DNA from 2 places in the Lactobacillus sp. ESL0225 genome. Region 2 is predicted to be linked to the other one. Evidence: predicted binding sites of a transcription regulator. Region 2 holds the regulator's gene; the other holds the start of a gene.
The links. Region 2 encodes LexA, which represses DNA repair genes until DNA is damaged. Its sites were predicted from a motif close to CNAACANNTGTTNG; they were not measured.

Region 1: the regulator LexA is predicted to act here: its motif matches at 3,501-3,514, upstream of recA (recombinase RecA).

What each region holds. Positions count from the first base shown of each region.
Region 1 is NZ_REHK01000006.1:145,030-153,169, forward strand. Features, by position in the region: gene F5ESL0225_RS02395 (ABC transporter ATP-binding protein) at 52-1,230, shown strand; gene F5ESL0225_RS02400 (ABC transporter permease) at 1,230-1,853, shown strand; gene F5ESL0225_RS02405 (glycine betaine ABC transporter substrate-binding protein) at 1,866-2,795, shown strand; gene F5ESL0225_RS02410 (ABC transporter permease) at 2,788-3,447, shown strand; gene recA (recombinase RecA) at 3,599-4,711, shown strand; gene rny (ribonuclease Y) at 4,842-6,473, shown strand; gene F5ESL0225_RS02425 (glycosyltransferase family 4 protein) at 6,618-7,772, shown strand; gene F5ESL0225_RS02430 (YigZ family protein) at 7,829-8,140, opposite strand, start outside.
Region 2 is NZ_REHK01000008.1:4,345-12,484, reverse strand. Features, by position in the region: gene ffh (signal recognition particle protein) at 1-1,083, shown strand, start outside; gene rpsP (30S ribosomal protein S16) at 1,166-1,438, shown strand; gene rimM (ribosome maturation factor RimM) at 1,508-2,023, shown strand; gene trmD (tRNA (guanosine(37)-N1)-methyltransferase TrmD) at 2,013-2,738, shown strand; gene rplS (50S ribosomal protein L19) at 2,850-3,197, shown strand; gene F5ESL0225_RS04875 (nucleoside phosphorylase) at 3,292-4,056, shown strand; gene lexA (transcriptional repressor LexA) at 4,316-4,939, opposite strand; gene F5ESL0225_RS04865 (DUF896 domain-containing protein) at 5,086-5,334, shown strand; gene F5ESL0225_RS04860 (YneF family protein) at 5,404-5,619, shown strand; gene F5ESL0225_RS04855 (ABC transporter ATP-binding protein) at 5,689-7,443, shown strand; gene F5ESL0225_RS04850 (ABC transporter ATP-binding protein) at 7,445-8,140, shown strand, end outside.

The sequences.
Region 1 (8,140 bases), on a different contig from region 2:
TTATGTTGATAGGATTGAACTATAATACTATTGAAAAAAGGGGGAAATATTATGGTAAAAAATATACCGATGGTTGAATTTAAGAATGTAACAAAGCTATATCCTAAAATGAGCAAACCAGCTGTTGACAACATTAACTTCAAAATAAATAAGGGTGAATTTTGCTGTCTAATTGGAACCTCTGGCTCGGGTAAAACAACACTAATGCGAATGATTAATCGGATGAATAGTGTAACTAAGGGAAAGGTTTTAATTAAAGGAAAAAATGTTAAAGAATTTAATCCTGTTTTTTTAAGACGACATATTGGATATGTGATTCAGAGTAATGGCTTAATGCCTCATATGACGATTCGACAAAATATTGCTCTGGTACCAAAATTATTAAAATGGCCAAAGGAAAAAATAGCGGTTGCTGTAAATAAGTTAATAGAATTAGCTCAGTTACCTAAATCATATTTAGATCGCTATCCTAATGAATTATCTGGTGGTCAGCAGCAGCGAGTAGGTGTCATTAGAGCTTTAGCTGCAAATCAAAACTTGATTTTAATGGATGAGCCATTTGGTGCATTAGATCCGATTACGCGTGAAAGTTTGCAGACTTTAGTGAAAAATTTACAATCCAAGTTAGGTAAAACAATAGTGTTTGTTACACATGATATGGATGAAGCCCTAAAGCTTGCTACTAAAATAGTTGTTTTACACGGGGGTCATTTAATTCAGGTTGGCTCACCAGATGAAATTTTGCACTATCCAAAAAATAAATTTGTAGAGAATTTGATTGGTGAAAAGCGCCTTTCTGAAGCAAAATATGAAACTGTTAAAGTAAAAAACGTGATGCTCACTGATCCCGTCAAAATTAATCAAACGGCTTCTTTAACGGCTGCATTAGCAATGATGAAGGAACATCGAGTTGATACGCTGTTAGTTGTTGATCTCGAAAATCACTTTAAAGGATATATTTCAATTAATGAGTTACAGAAAAAATATAACCACGCTAATAAGATTAGTGAAATTTTATTAACTAAAATTCCAGTCCTAAGACCAGATGAATATTTACGTGATAATTTTAGTCGAATTTTAAGTCGCGCTGGACAATATATTCCGGTTGTTGACGATAATGAAAGATTAGTAGGTATAGTAACTCGTTCTAGCCTGGTTAATGTGATTTATGAAAAAATATGGGGCGATAAAACAGCTTTAATTGAAAAATCAGAAAAAGAGGTAAAATAATGGTTGCTTTTTTAACTCAACATGGATTAGAGTTAATTGTTAAAACTTGGCAGCAAATTTATATAGCGATTATTTCATTATCCTTAGGAATTATTGTAGCAATTCCTTTAAGCGTTTTTTTACTAAAAATTCCACGAATTGCGAAAATAATAATTTCGATTACGAGCATTTTGCAAACTATTCCAGCTCTTGCATTATTAGCAATGATGATTCCATTATTTGGAGTAGGACGTTTGCCAGCAATTATTGCACTTTTTTTGTATAGTTTAATGCCAATTTTGCGTAATACTTATGTGGGACTAACTAATGTGGATACTAATATTATCGATTCTGCTCGTGGTCTTGGCATGACCAAAATACAATTAATTACTAAAGTAAGGCTCCCTTTAGCAATGCCGGTAATTATGGCTGGAATTCGTTTAGCTGCAATTTATATAATTGCTTGGGCAACATTGGCTTCCTATATTGGAGCTGGAGGATTAGGCGATTTTATTTTTAGTGGACTTAGTCTTTATCAACCTGATTTAATTCTTGGTGGAACCCTCCCAGTAATTGCTTTAGCATTATTAACAGATTTTTTACTTGGTTTACTAGAGAAAAAAATTATTCCTAAAGGTATATAGGGAGGCTTAGTAATGAAAAGACGAGCAAAAATATTAATTTCTACCATTACATTTATGACTATGATAGCTACTTGTGCGTGTGGATTAGTTGATAATCAACCTAGTAGTGATCAGATTAGAGTAACTGCCTTAACAACAACTGAATCTCAAATTGTCGCTAACATAATTGTTCAATTAATTGAACATGAAACGCCATATCGCGCTTCCATTGTTAATAATTTAGGTTCAGCCCCAATGCAGCACCAAGCATTGTATCGTCATGATGCTGACATCCAAGCGGTTGCCTATGATGGGGGTGAATTGACTGCTAATTTACATCTAGCTCCAATTAAAAATGCAAAAAGGGCCAATCAGACAGTGCGGAGTGAGGCGAAAAGAAGGTGGGATCAAACATATCTTCCCACTTATGGCTTTGCCAATAATTATGCCTTTATGGTAAAAAAAAGTGCACAAAAAAAATATAATTTATATAAAATTTCTGACTTAAAACAATGGCAAAATAAATTTTCATTTGGAGTTGCTTCGGAATGGATTAATGCACCAGGAGTTGGTTATAGGCAGTTTAAGCAAGCGTATCATATGGCTTTTACCAAAATTGAGCCAATGAATATTGGTCTGGTTTATTCCGCCCTAAAAAGTGGTAAAGTGAATGTGATTTTAGGTTATTCTACGGATGGGCGAATTGATAGCTATCGATTAAAATTATTAAAGGATAATAAGTATTTTTTTCCGCCATATAATTGCGGCATGTTAATTAATAATTATTTATTACGTAATCATCCCGACCTTAAGCCTCTTTTGATGAGATTAGTGGGGAATATTAGTATTCATGACATACGAAGAATGAATTTTGAAGTAGATGATAGATTACTAGAACCCTCTACCGTGGCTCATCAATTTTTGGTAAAACATAATTTTTTTAGGGGTAAAAATAATGGCTAATTTAACTTTATGGCAACAATTTATTTATTATTATCAACATAATGGCAATTATATACTTAGTCAATTTAATCGTACTTTTTTAATGTCAGTTTATGGTGTATTGTTTGCAGCAATTATTGGTATTCCGCTGGGAATTGTGATTGCTCGTAATACACATTTGGGAAGTTTTGTGCTTGAATTTGCTAATTTCATTCAGACAATCCCCTCACTTGCTCTTTTGTCAATCGTAATGATTGGAATGGGTTTAGGAGTAAAAACAGTTGTTTTTACTGTTACGCTATATTCATTGTTACCAATTATTAAAAATACATATACTGGCATGTGCAGTGTTGATAAAAATATTATTGATTCAGGTAAAGGTATGGGAATGACTAAGCTGCAATTACTTTATTTGGTTCGGTTACCTTTATCAATTTCAGTAATTGTAGCTGGTTTAAAAAATGCTTTAGTAGTAGCAATTGGAATTACTTCAATTGGTTCTTTTGTTGGTGCCGGCGGATTAGGCGATATTATTATTCGCGGTACTAATGCAACTAGCGGCAACGCAATAATTTTAGCTGGGGCGTTTCCCACTGCATTAATGGCAGTATTAGTTGATCTATTGCTTAACTTGGTCCAAAATTGGGTACAACCTAAAGGATTAAAAAAATAAATCAAAAAATATGGGTTATTTTTGCATATATATTAGTAGGGCTTAAGCTTATTTAAACATTTGTTCGCTATATTTCTTGCAAATATATCTTCAAGCAACGTATAATTAATGAGTATAAACTGGTGATTATTATTTTAGAGGAGGAAAAGTCTTGCCCAAAGATGAAAAGCAGGCAGCATTGGAAAATGCGCTTAAAAAAATAGAAAAGAACTTCGGTAAGGGCGCTGTTATGCGCATGGGCGATAAAGCAGATACTAAAATTTCAACGATTCCATCTGGTTCACTTGCACTTGACTCAGCTTTAGGGGTCGGGGGCTATCCACGGGGAAGAATTGTTGAAATTTATGGTCCTGAATCTTCTGGTAAGACCACGGTTGCTTTACATGCTGTAGCTGAAGTACAAAAGCGTGGTGGTACGGCTGCTTACATTGATGCTGAAAATGCAATGGATCCAGCATATGCAGAAGCCTTAGGGGTTGATGTGGATTCACTCATTTTATCGCAGCCTAATACTGGTGAAGAAGGATTACAAATTGCGGATACACTAATTACAAGTGGTGCAATTGATATTTTAATTGTCGACTCTGTAGCTGCTCTAGTTCCCCAAGCTGAAATTGACGGAGAAATGGGTGATAGTCATGTGGGGTTACAAGCACGTTTAATGAGTCAGGCTTTGCGTAAGCTTTCTGGAAATATTAACAAGACAAAGACAATTGCCATTTTTATTAATCAAATTAGAGAAAAAGTTGGCATTATGTTTGGTAATCCGGAAACGACTCCAGGTGGGCGCGCACTTAAGTTTTATGCGACAATCCGTTTAGAAATTAGACGTGCAGAAAAAATTAAGCAGACTGGTGGCGAAATAACGGGAAATCGTGTCAAAATTAAAGTTGTTAAAAACAAAGTTGCACCGCCTTTTAAAGTTGCGGAAGTAGATATGATGTATGGCAAAGGTATTTCCCAAAGTGGTGAATTGCTAGATATGGCAGCTGATAAAGATATTATTGCGAAAGCTGGCTCTTGGTATTCATACAAAGATGAACGTATTGGTCAGGGGCGTGAAAATGCAAAGCAATATTTAGAAGATCATCCAGAAATATACGCTGAAGTTCAAAAGGAAGTTCGTCATATTTATGGTATTGATGAAGAAGCCATTTCTGAACGTGAAGATCCAGAAAATGCTAAAGCTAAAAAAGCTAAGGCAACCAAGCCAGAAACTAAAACGACTTCTGCTGAAAAAGAAGTAGATGACAAAAGTAACTAGAATTGAAGAAATTAACCTTGATCTATAAATTTTGGTCAAGGTTTTTTTTAGTTGATTGACATAAGTGATTAGGTTATTTATCATTAAGTTTGTGTGAATAATCTAAAAATAAAAAAAGGCGATAGTAATCATGATAAAAACAATTTTGGTTCCCATCGCGATTGCTATTATTTCAATTTTACTAGGTTTAATTATTGGCTATTATTTCAGAAAAAATATTTGGGAAAAGAAAGCTCAAAATGCCAAAAAGAATGCTGATAATATTTTAGCTGAAGCAAAGTCTCAAGTGGCAGCTACCCAAGCTGAAATAAGTTTTCAAAAGCAAGCTGCTGAAACTTTAAAGCAGAGTGCACTAAATATTAAAAAAGAAAAAATTCTTGAAGCGCAAGAGCAAATTCAAACTTATCGACAAAAGGTTGAAGATGAATTAAATGTTAAGCGCGATTTGGTTGCACGCGATACTAATCGTTTAAAGCAACAAGAAGATACTTTTGAACATAAAAACTCTTTATTGACGGAAAAGGAAGCCGAATTAACTGAAAAAGAAAATCACTTTCGTAAGCAAGAACTAGAGCTAAAGAAAAATATAAAGGTTGTAACTGACTTAGTCGATCAAACTAAGGAAAAGCTGTACGAGGTTGCTCAACTGAGTAAAGATCAAGCACAGAAGTTAGTTTTGACCCAATTATCTGATGAACTAGTTAAGGAACGGGCAGAAATGATCAAGGATAGTAATGAAGAAATTCGGGTTAAAGCTGATCATTATGCCCGTAAAATTATTATTGATGCAATTCAAAGTAGTTCGGCTGATACTGTTGCTGAAACAACAGTTTCAGTAGTTAATTTGCCTAATGAGGAAATGAAGGGAAGAATTATTGGTCGAGAAGGTCGGAATATTCGCTCCTTTGAAGCTCTAACTGGAGTTGATTTAATAATTGATGATACTCCTAAAGTAGTCACTTTGAGTGGCTTTGACGCGATTCGACGTGAAATTGCTAAACGAGCAATGGAACGGCTGGTTAAGGATGGTCGTATTCATCCAGCTCGAATTGAAGAGATGGTTGATAAAGCACGCAAAGAAGTCAATGATGACATTTATGAAGCTGGTGAAAGCGCATTAATGGAGCTAGGGATTCATCGAATGAATCCTGAACTTGTTAAAATTCTTGGTCGCCTTAAATATCGAACGTCCTATGGCCAGAATGTTTTAGGGCATTCAATTGAAGTGGCTAAATTAGCTGGAGCAATGGCGGCTGAGCTTGGTTTAAATGAAAAATTAGCAGTTCGCGCGGGATTATTACACGATATAGGAAAAGCCATCGATCATGATATTGAAGGTTCACACGTTGAAATTGGTGTAGAATTAACTAGAAAATATCATGAATCAGATGTAGTTGTTAATGCAATTGCGGCCCATCACGGTGATGTACCGAAGTTATCATTTGTTGCTGAGCTAGTAGTGGCGGCAGACACGATATCTTCGGCTCGACCTGGGGCAAGAAGTGAAAGTTTAGAAAATTATATAAGAAGATTAACTGAATTAGAACAAATTGCTAAAAGATATGATGGAGTTGATCAAGCTTATGCCATTCAAGCTGGACGAGAAGTTCGCGTGATGGTCAAGCCAGATAAGATTTCAGATGACCGAATTACTGTATTGGCCCATGATATTCGTAAGCAAGTTGAAAAGGAACTTGATTACCCAGGTAATATTAAAATTACGGTTATCCGTGAAAAAAGGGTAGTCGCAGTTGCAAGATAAAAAAGCTGAATTAAAAAATTCAGCTTTTTTGATTTGTGTTTAAATATAGTAAAAAATTCAATTATTAAATAGTAAATTTTGTGATTTGTGGATTTTTGCTTCACCCTGTATAATTAAAGCAATTAATTATGAAAGTAGTCGACTATGTTTAAAATTATTGTTGAATTATTCTTTCTAGTGATTATTCAAGCGTCAATTACACCATTTATTAGGCGTCTTGCCTTTGTTTTGGGGGCGGTTGATAATCCTAATGCTAGAAGAGTTAATAAAAAACCAATGCCAACCCTTGGTGGCTTGGGTATCTTTGTGACCTATAATATTGGTACATTTGTTCTATTGCGAGAGCAGTTTCCCACGCATGAAGCTTTTAGTGTATTGTTAGCTTCTAGTGTAATTGTTTTAACGGGAATTATTGATGATATTCTAGAACTAAAGCCGCGCCAAAAAATGTTTGGCATTTTAATTGGTGCTTTAATTATTTATTTTTTGGCTGACATTAAGATGAATGTACTCAATTTGCCACTCTTGAATAAACAGATTAATTTGGGCTGGTGGAGTTTGCCAATTACAATTTTTTGGATTCTTGCATTGACTAATGCAGTAGATTTAATTGATGGGTTAGATGGCTTAGCTGATGGTGTATCACTAATATCGCTGATTACCATGGGAATTGTTGGTTACTTTTTTTTACATACCAATCAACTTTATATTCCAATTAGTTGTTTTATGCTAGCTGCTTGTTTACTGGGCTTTTTACCATATAATTTTCACCCCGCAAAGATATTTTTGGGTGATACAGGTGCTTTGTATATTGGTTTTATGATTGCTATTTTTTCTTTAAAGGGACTAAAGAATGTTACTTTTATTTCACTCTTAGTACCAGTAACAATTTTAGGTGTGCCAATTACTGATACCATTTATGCAATGATTCGGCGTAAGTTGAATAACCAACCTGTTTCGCAAGCAGATAAGCACCACTTACATCATCAATTAATGAAGATGGGCTTGACTCATCGACAGACAGTTTTAGCAATCTATTCTTTATCATTGATTTTTTCATTTATTTCACTGTTATTCTTGTTATCACCAACCTGGGGGATGTGGTTGTTAATTGCAGGACTAGTTGTTGCATTAGAAGTATTTGTGGAATCGATTGGCCTGCTAGGAGAAAAATATAAGCCCTTATTATGTTTACTTCAAAAACTAATTAGTATGCGCAGTAAAAATGATCCAACAGTTGAAGTATGGCATTTAGGTCAAGAAAAACCAGAACAATTAAAAAATAAGAAGCATGATTGACCGAGTTGAATTCAATAAAAAAGCCATGGAAATAGTTTGATTTCCATGGCTTTTAATTATTGTGAATGATAATTATGTTCGGTAATAGGAACTTCGATATAACGTTTTTCGCCTAGGTTGAACGTGATTTGTCCAGCTAAAAGATTGGTTAGGTTATTTTCAACAGCAGTTCGTACTTTTTCGTCGACAAAAATTTGAATATTTACATCTACTCCATAATCAGTATTGGCAATAAAAATTTGTTCATTAGTTAAAAAATGTTGTACCTCATCAAATTTATTATATGCAACATGAAAATCGACTTTTTGCTGTTGCATGCGTTTAACCACTCCAATTGTTTCAGCCGCTTCAGTCACGCTATTTGAATA
Region 2 (8,140 bases):
ACTACGGTTGGTAAATTAGCTAATCAACTAATTGAAAAAGAAAAAGCGCGGCCATTACTCATTGCTGGTGATATTTACCGTCCAGCAGCTATCGAACAATTGCAACAAATTGGTGCTGATTTAAAAGTACCAGTTTATAGTGAACAGGATCAATCAGATGTAGCACAAATTGTCGCAAATGGATTGAAACAAGCAGAGCAAAACAAGAACGACTATGTGATTATCGATACTGCTGGTAGGTTGGAAATTGATGAGCCCTTAATGGAGGAGCTTGAACAAGTAAAAGAAATTGCCCAACCAGATAATATTTTGCTAGTTGTCGATGCAATGACGGGGCAAGTTGCTACTGATGTGGCAGCCGGATTTGATAATCGGCTTGATATTACCGGCATTATTTTAACTAAGCTTGATGGAGATACCCGAGGTGGAGCGGCGCTTTCAATCAGAGCGGTGACTGGTAAGCCGATTATTTATACTGGACAGGGTGAAAAATTAACTGATTTAGAACAGTTTTATCCAGATCGGATGGCCTCACGAATCTTGGGAATGGGTGATATGCTCACTTTAATTGAGAAAGCCCAGCAAGACTATGATGCCAAAAAAGCAGCAGCTGTTGCAGCAAAAATGAAAGAAAATACTTTTGATTTCAATGATTTTGTTGATCAATTGGAGCAAGTTGAAAAGATGGGGCCGCTTGATCAAATAGTCAAAATGATTCCAGGAATGGCTAATAATCCGCAATTAAAGAATATGAATTTTGATAAGAAGCAAATTGTTTATGTTAAAGCAATTATTTCTTCAATGACTCAAGCAGAACGTGAAAATCCAGAATTACTTAACCCCAGTCGCAGAAGAAGAATTGCTGCCGGCTCTGGTCGTCCGATTGTAGAAGTAAATCGAATGATTAAGCAATTCAAACAAGCTCGCGAGATGATGAGTAAAATTACTAATGGTAATTTTAAAGGGATGGAAAATTTACCTGGGATGAATTCACCGATGGGACGCATGGCTATGAGACACATGGGTAAAAAGTTTAAAAAAAATAAAAAGAAACGAATGAAAGTTAAGCGCTACCATTCTTAATCAATATGTTAAGGAAAAACACTTTACACTTTTTCAAAAAAGTGCTATATTATAATCCGTAACTTTTAGGAGGAATAAATTTATGTCAGTTAAAATTCGTATGCGCCGTATGGGTGCTAAAAGAAAGCCTTTTTATAGAATAGTTGTTGCAGATTCAAGAATGCCACGTGATGGCCGTTTTATTGAAGAAGTAGGTTACTACAATCCTGTTTCAGAACCAAAAGAATTGAAACTTGACGAGGATAAGATTTTTGAATGGCTAAAGAAGGGTGCACAACCTTCTGACACAGTTCGTTCACTACTTTCAAGTGCCGGTTTAATGAAGAAGTTGCATGATTCAAAATTCAATAAATAATGAATTTGCCGGTTAAAAGTTTGAGGCCTCTTATGCTTCAAACTTTTTTCTTTTGAGTTAGGAGAAAAAATGCAATTTTACGATGTTGCAAAAATTTTAACTACCCATGGCTTAGCGGGAGAACTTAAAATCGCTTTAATTACCGATTTTCCGCAGGAACGTTTTGTTGCGGGCAATAAATTATCCCTAAAAAATGACACTGATAGAACTTTAACAGTTAAAACTGCCAGACCATTTAAGCAATTTTGGCTAGTTCAATTTACCGAAATTGATACAATTGAAGTCGCAAAGCAGTTAATGGGTAAAATATTGGTAGTGAGTGAGCTTAATCAGCATCAACTACCTCCAGGTACATATTATTATCGTGATATTTTAGGTTGCCGTGTGCTTGATAATTTAACTGGTAATGATTTGGGGCAAATTACTGGCATTGAAGCCCCTGGTGCTAATGATGTGTGGGAAGTTACTGAAGATTCTGGGAATGAATACCTGCTTCCTTATATTGATGAAGTAGTTAAACAAGTCGATATTACCAATAAAAGAGTTTATGTTGAGTTACTGGAGGGTTTGCGCGATGCAGATTAACGTATTGACTCTTTTTCCAGATATGTTCACGCCTTTACAAACTTCGATGCTTGGTCGCGGACTTGAGGACAATAAGTGGCAATTAAATTTAGTCAATTTTCGTGATTTTACAGCTGATGTTCACCATCATGTTGATGATGCACCATATGGTGGTGGCGCCGGAATGGTCCTACAGATTATGCCAATTAAAAGGGCACTTGATTCCTTAAAAAACAAAGGGAAAGTAATCATTACAGCTCCGCAAGGAAAGATTTTTAATCAACAAGTTGCTCAAAATTGGGCACGTGAAGAAAATTTGACCTTTATTTGTGGTCATTATGAAGGTTTTGATCAACGGGTTTATGATATGGCTGATGAAGTTGTTTCAATTGGTGACTATGTTTTAACTGGTGGGGAACTGCCAACGATGAGTATGATTGATGCAACTATTCGCTTGTTACCTGGTATTTTAGGTAATGCTGCTTCACCTATTGATGAAAGTTTTTCTCATGGATTATTGGAGTACCCACAATATACCAGACCTGAAAATTTTGAAGGCATGAAAGTACCGGCAGTTTTAACTTCTGGTAACCATCAAAAAATTGCTGAATGGCGGCATAAAGAAGCGTTGAAAGTGACATATCTTAAAAGGCCGGACTTGCTTGAAAAATATGTTATGACTACAGCTGAAAAAAAGATGTTAAGTGAAATTAAAGCTGAAATTAACAAAGCTTGATTTGCAATCAAGAATTTGCTAAGATAGTTCAGGTGCTATACGGGCACTAATAATTAGGGGTGTTCCGCTGGCGGAAGTAACGTTAATGAATGCCGAAGAAGGAGAAAAACAATGGATCCATTAATTCAAGAATTAACTAAAGAGCAATTACGTGATGATATTCCTGATTTTCGTGCAGGTGACACTATCCGTGTTCATGTACGTGTTGTTGAAGGTAGTCATGAACGTATTCAGATGTTTGAAGGTGTTGTAATTAAGCGTAAAGGCGCTGGTATTGCAGCTGCTTACACTGTTCGTAAGATTGCTTCTGGTGTTGGTGTTGAACGTACCTTCCCAGTTAATGATCCACGTGTGGCTAAAGTTGAAGTATTGCGTCATGGTCGTGTACGTCGTGCTAAGCTTTACTACTTACGTGAACGTCATGGTAAGTCTGCAAGAATTGCTGAGAAGCGTCGTTAATCAAATAAAAAGTAGAACTATCTTTTTAATAAGGACAGTTCTATTTTTTTATGTTAAAATACCAGCAATCTTATTTTAGCTAGGAGGTTTTAAAGTGCAACGGCCTTTTTTATTAGATTTTGACGCAAATCGAAACGCAGTATTAGAGCCAGACCATGAAAGAAGTAAAGTGAATTATCACTTTCACCGAAAATTGTTATTTGCATTTATTACAAATGATGCAATAAAACGATTTTTAATAGTATATCCGCATCGTTTAATAGGACAATTTGATTGCTTTGAAGGTAAAACCCCCATTTATGAAGTTGAAATTGGTCAAGAGAAAATCACATTTTGTCAAGCCAAACTTGGTGCTGCAGCTGCCACTGAATTACTTGATTGGCTAATTAGTTATGGGGTTAAGCAAATATTAACGATTGGCTCGGCTGGAACATTGGTTGACCTGCCAGAAGGTTATTTTTTATTACCAACTAAGGCAATTAGAGATGAAGGTACTTCATTTCATTATATAAAAGCCAGCAACTTTGTTGACTTAAACTCAGCTTATTTAAGCCGAATTGAATTTTTAATGAAACGAAATGGTTTAAAAGCTAAGAAAGTTTTAACCTGGACAACTGATGGTTTTTTCAGAGAAACTGCTCAAAAAGTTCAACAATTTAGAAAACTTGGTGCTGCTTGTGTTGAAATGGAGTGTGCAGCCATGGCTGCATGTGCACAATTTCGCCGAGTTGATTTTGCGCAAATCTTATTTACGGCAGATTCATTAAGTAATATTGAATGTCACAATGATAGGGGCTGGGGGCTGGATACTCATGAAACCGCCCTCACCTTAGCGGCTAAAATAATTGCTGAAGTTTAAACATACTTTGTGAAAAATATGGTTGTGAAACCTATATGAAACATTGACGTATTTCACAAAATAAAATAAATAAGTTGATATTAAAGCATTTATCAAAAAAATAACGCCAAAACTTTGTGAATGGAATAAATCTAATAGATGTGGAAAATTAGCATTGCTTTTTGTTATCGGACTTTTTTATAAAAAAACTACAAATATCAATTTAATTGCAGTTAGATATTTGTAGTTAAAAGTTATTAATCAGGCTTTTTTAGCCAATTTAGAAAATGTTATTGCGATAAAGTCCAACCACTTTACCTAATATTTGCACTTTATCTAAAATAATTGGTGCCATATTGTCATTTTCAGGTTGAAGACGATAATGATCTTTTTCTTTATAAAAGCGTTTAACGGTTGCTTCATTTTCATCGGTCATAGCAACTACTATTTCACCATTAATTGCTGAACTTTGCTTGCGAACAATAACATTGTCACCGTTTAAAATGCCAGCATTAATCATACTTTCACCATGAATTTTTAGCATAAATAGGTTATCTGAATCATTAGCCAAATCTGGCGGAAGAGGAAAATAATCTTCGATATCTTCAACTGCTAAAATTGGTTCACCAGCGGTTACCACACCAACTATTGGAATTTCAGTAGCTTTAATGCCCAAAACTTTTTTGCCTTGAGCGGTTACTTCTAAGGCACGTGGTTTAGTAGCATCTTTAAGCAGAAGTCCTTTTCGTTCAAGTCGTGTTAAGTGACCATGAACAGTTGAAGTAGATGATAGTCCTACTTCATGGCAAATTTCGCGCACAGTAGGTGGGAAGCCACGCTTTTGTACAGTATCATAGATATATTGGAGAATTTGCAGTTGTTTAGGATTTTGCTTGGTAGTCATAAATACGCTCCTATAGTAATGACAATTATCTTAAGTTAAGTTTATTTTAGCAGATATTATAGCTATATGCAAACAAATGTTCTAAAAGCTTAGACTTTTTTTATAGTTAAAAATAAGGTAGACTTTTTTATTGAGAGGTGCAAAGAATGACAAAAGACAAAGAAAAAAAGATGGTTGACCGAATCAATGAACTTTATCATAAGAAAAAGGCTGAGGGTCTAACTGCTGAGGAAGAAAAAGAACGAGAAAAATTACACCAAGAATTTATCAAAAACTTTCGGGCCAGTTTTAAGCAAGATGTTGAAAATTTGGTAATACTTGATAAAGATGGTAAAGAAATTACTTCTGAAAAAGCTAAAGCGATTCAACGGAAAAAAGGTTTAAGAAAAAATTAACTTTAGCCTTTAATTTTAAATGATTTTTAGGTAAGATATATTTATTGGACAAATTGAGGTGACTGTTTTATGAATTTAGGGTTAGAAATTTTTTTAATTATTATTGCACTACTAATTGGTCTTGTAGGAGGCTTCTATGGTGCAAGAACTTATATGAAGAAATATTTTAAAGATAATCCACCAATCAGTGAAGATATGATTGTTGCCATGATGTCACAAATGGGACAGAAACCTTCGGCTAAGAAGGTCAACCAAGTAATGAACATGATGAAACATCAAAAATAAATAATTTTACTAGATTGAAAAAGACGGGGTTTATCTCCGTCTTTTTGTATAAATAAAGTTAGGTGAATAATGAGTATATTTTATAAATTAAGTTGGTTCTTTAAACAGGAGAAAAAAAGGTATCTCATCGGTATCACATTTTTAATACTAACATCTTTTGTCAATTTAGTCCCACCACGTATTTTAGGCTTAATGGCTGATCAATTAAATCAAGGACATATTTCTTGGAGTGAATATACCTTACTGATTTTGACAATTATTATTGCTGCTTTATTATTATATAGTTTTCGCTACTTTTGGCGAAAGCAAATCTGGGGTGGTGCTGCAGAACTCGAGTTACAATTACGGTCAAAGCTATTTCGTCATTTTATGGAAATGGATCGGACTTTTTATCAAAGACATCGAACTGGTGATTTGATGGCTCATGCTACTAATGATGTTTCGGCAGTGCAAGAAGTAGCAGGTGAGGGGGTACTGACCCTAGTCGATTCTTTGGTCATGGGCTTATCTACTATAGTTGCTATGGTGATTTTTGTAAACTGGCGTTTGACAATAGTTGCTTTATTACCCTTACCATTTTTAGCTGTCGGGGCTTGGAAGTTAGGTGATAAACTACATGACTCGTTTGATAAATCTCAAGCAGCTTTTTCCCGTTTAAATAATAAGACGCAAGAATCAGTTTCTGGAATAAAAGTAATAAAAACTTTCGGTCAAGGAAAAGCTGATGCGGCAGCATTTAATGCTATGGTTGCTGATACAATTCAAATTAATAAACAAGTATTTAAGTGGGATTCAATGTTTGATCCCTTAAGTACCTTACTGATTGGCTTAACTTATGCTATAACTATCATTTATGGTGGGCTAATGGTGGTTAATCATTCATTATCAGTTGGTCAGCTAGTTTCCTTTATTGCTTATATTGGCAATATGGTTTGGCCCATGTTTGCAATTGGCTACCTTTTTAATATTTTAGAACGTGGCAGTGCTAGTTATGATCGGATTGAAAAATTACTAGCTGAAAAGCCTGAGATTACAGATGATAAGGCTGACCCAAATTTATCTGCGACTGATATTACTGGCGATTTAGTATATCATATTAATTCTTTTGCCTATCCTGATGAACCTAATCTCCCCGTACTACATCATATTAATTTCACTTTAAAGACTGGGCAAACATTAGGTTTAGTCGGTAAAGTTGGAGCTGGTAAAACTTCAATCATTCAACTGCTTTTACGGGAATTTGATAAGTACGATGGTCAAATTACATTGAATGGTTTAGATATTCGGCAAATTCCGTTAGAACTTTTATTAAAACAAATTTCTTACGTTCCACAGAATAATTATTTGTTTTCAACTAATATTCAAAATAATATTTCTTTTGCAAAAACGAACGCACAAAAAGCAGAAATTATTTCGGCTGCAAAAAAGAGTGATTTACATGAAGATATTATGCAAATGCCAAGAGATTATCAAACTTTGGTAGGGGAAAATGGTATTTCGCTTTCTGGAGGACAAAAGCAACGAATGTCAATTGCACGTGCTTTGGTTAAAAAAAGTCAAATATTAATTTTGGATGATGCTTTATCGGCCGTTGATGCCAGAACTGAGCTGGCAATTTTAAAGTCTTTAAATCAAGAACGCAAAGACAAGACAACAGTGATTGCAACTCATCGCTTAACTTCAGTAATGCATGCTAACCTGATTTTAGTATTAAAAGATGGTCAAATTGTTGAGCGTGGAACTCATGACCAGTTATTAGCTGCTCATGGTTGGTATGCAGATATGTGGCAAAAACAAGAATTAGAAGAAAAGGTTGGTGAATAGTGTGGACGAACAAGAGACGAATCAATCTGTTTGGGCTCAAGAAATTCCGGTTAAAGAACAGTTAAAAATATTAAAACGATTACTTGGTTTTGTTTGGCGTTTTAAAAATGAAATTATTGTTGCTGGGATTGGTGCTTTTTTAGTTAGTGCAATTAATATGTTGTTACCCTATGGATTACAGTTCTTTCTGGATAACTATCTAGTAAAAGCAGATGTTACAACACAGGTGATTATTTTTGCTGGTATATTATACGCTTTAGGCTCTATCATTAAGGCAATATTGCAGTTTACTTATGAATATTTTTTTGCTTTAGGGTCAGAAAAATCATTAGAAGCTTTACGAACAGATCTTTATCAAAAATTGCATACTTTAGGAATGCGTTATTTTGATCAAACTCCTGCAGGCTCCATTGTGTCACGCGTAACCAATGATACAATGACTTTGAGCAACTTTCTGACAGTTTTAGCTAGTGTGGTTCTTTCATTTTTTTCAATTATTTCTGCTTTAATTGCCATGTTTTCGACGAATACATTAGCTGGTTTTATTGTCCTTGTTTTTCTACCAATTTTATTATTGATCATTTGGCAGTATTCAAAAAGAAGTTCCAAGCTGTATCGTAATTATCGGGAACGCTTAAGCAGGATTAATACAAATTTAAATGAATCAATTGAAGGTGTTTCTCTTATTCAACAGTTC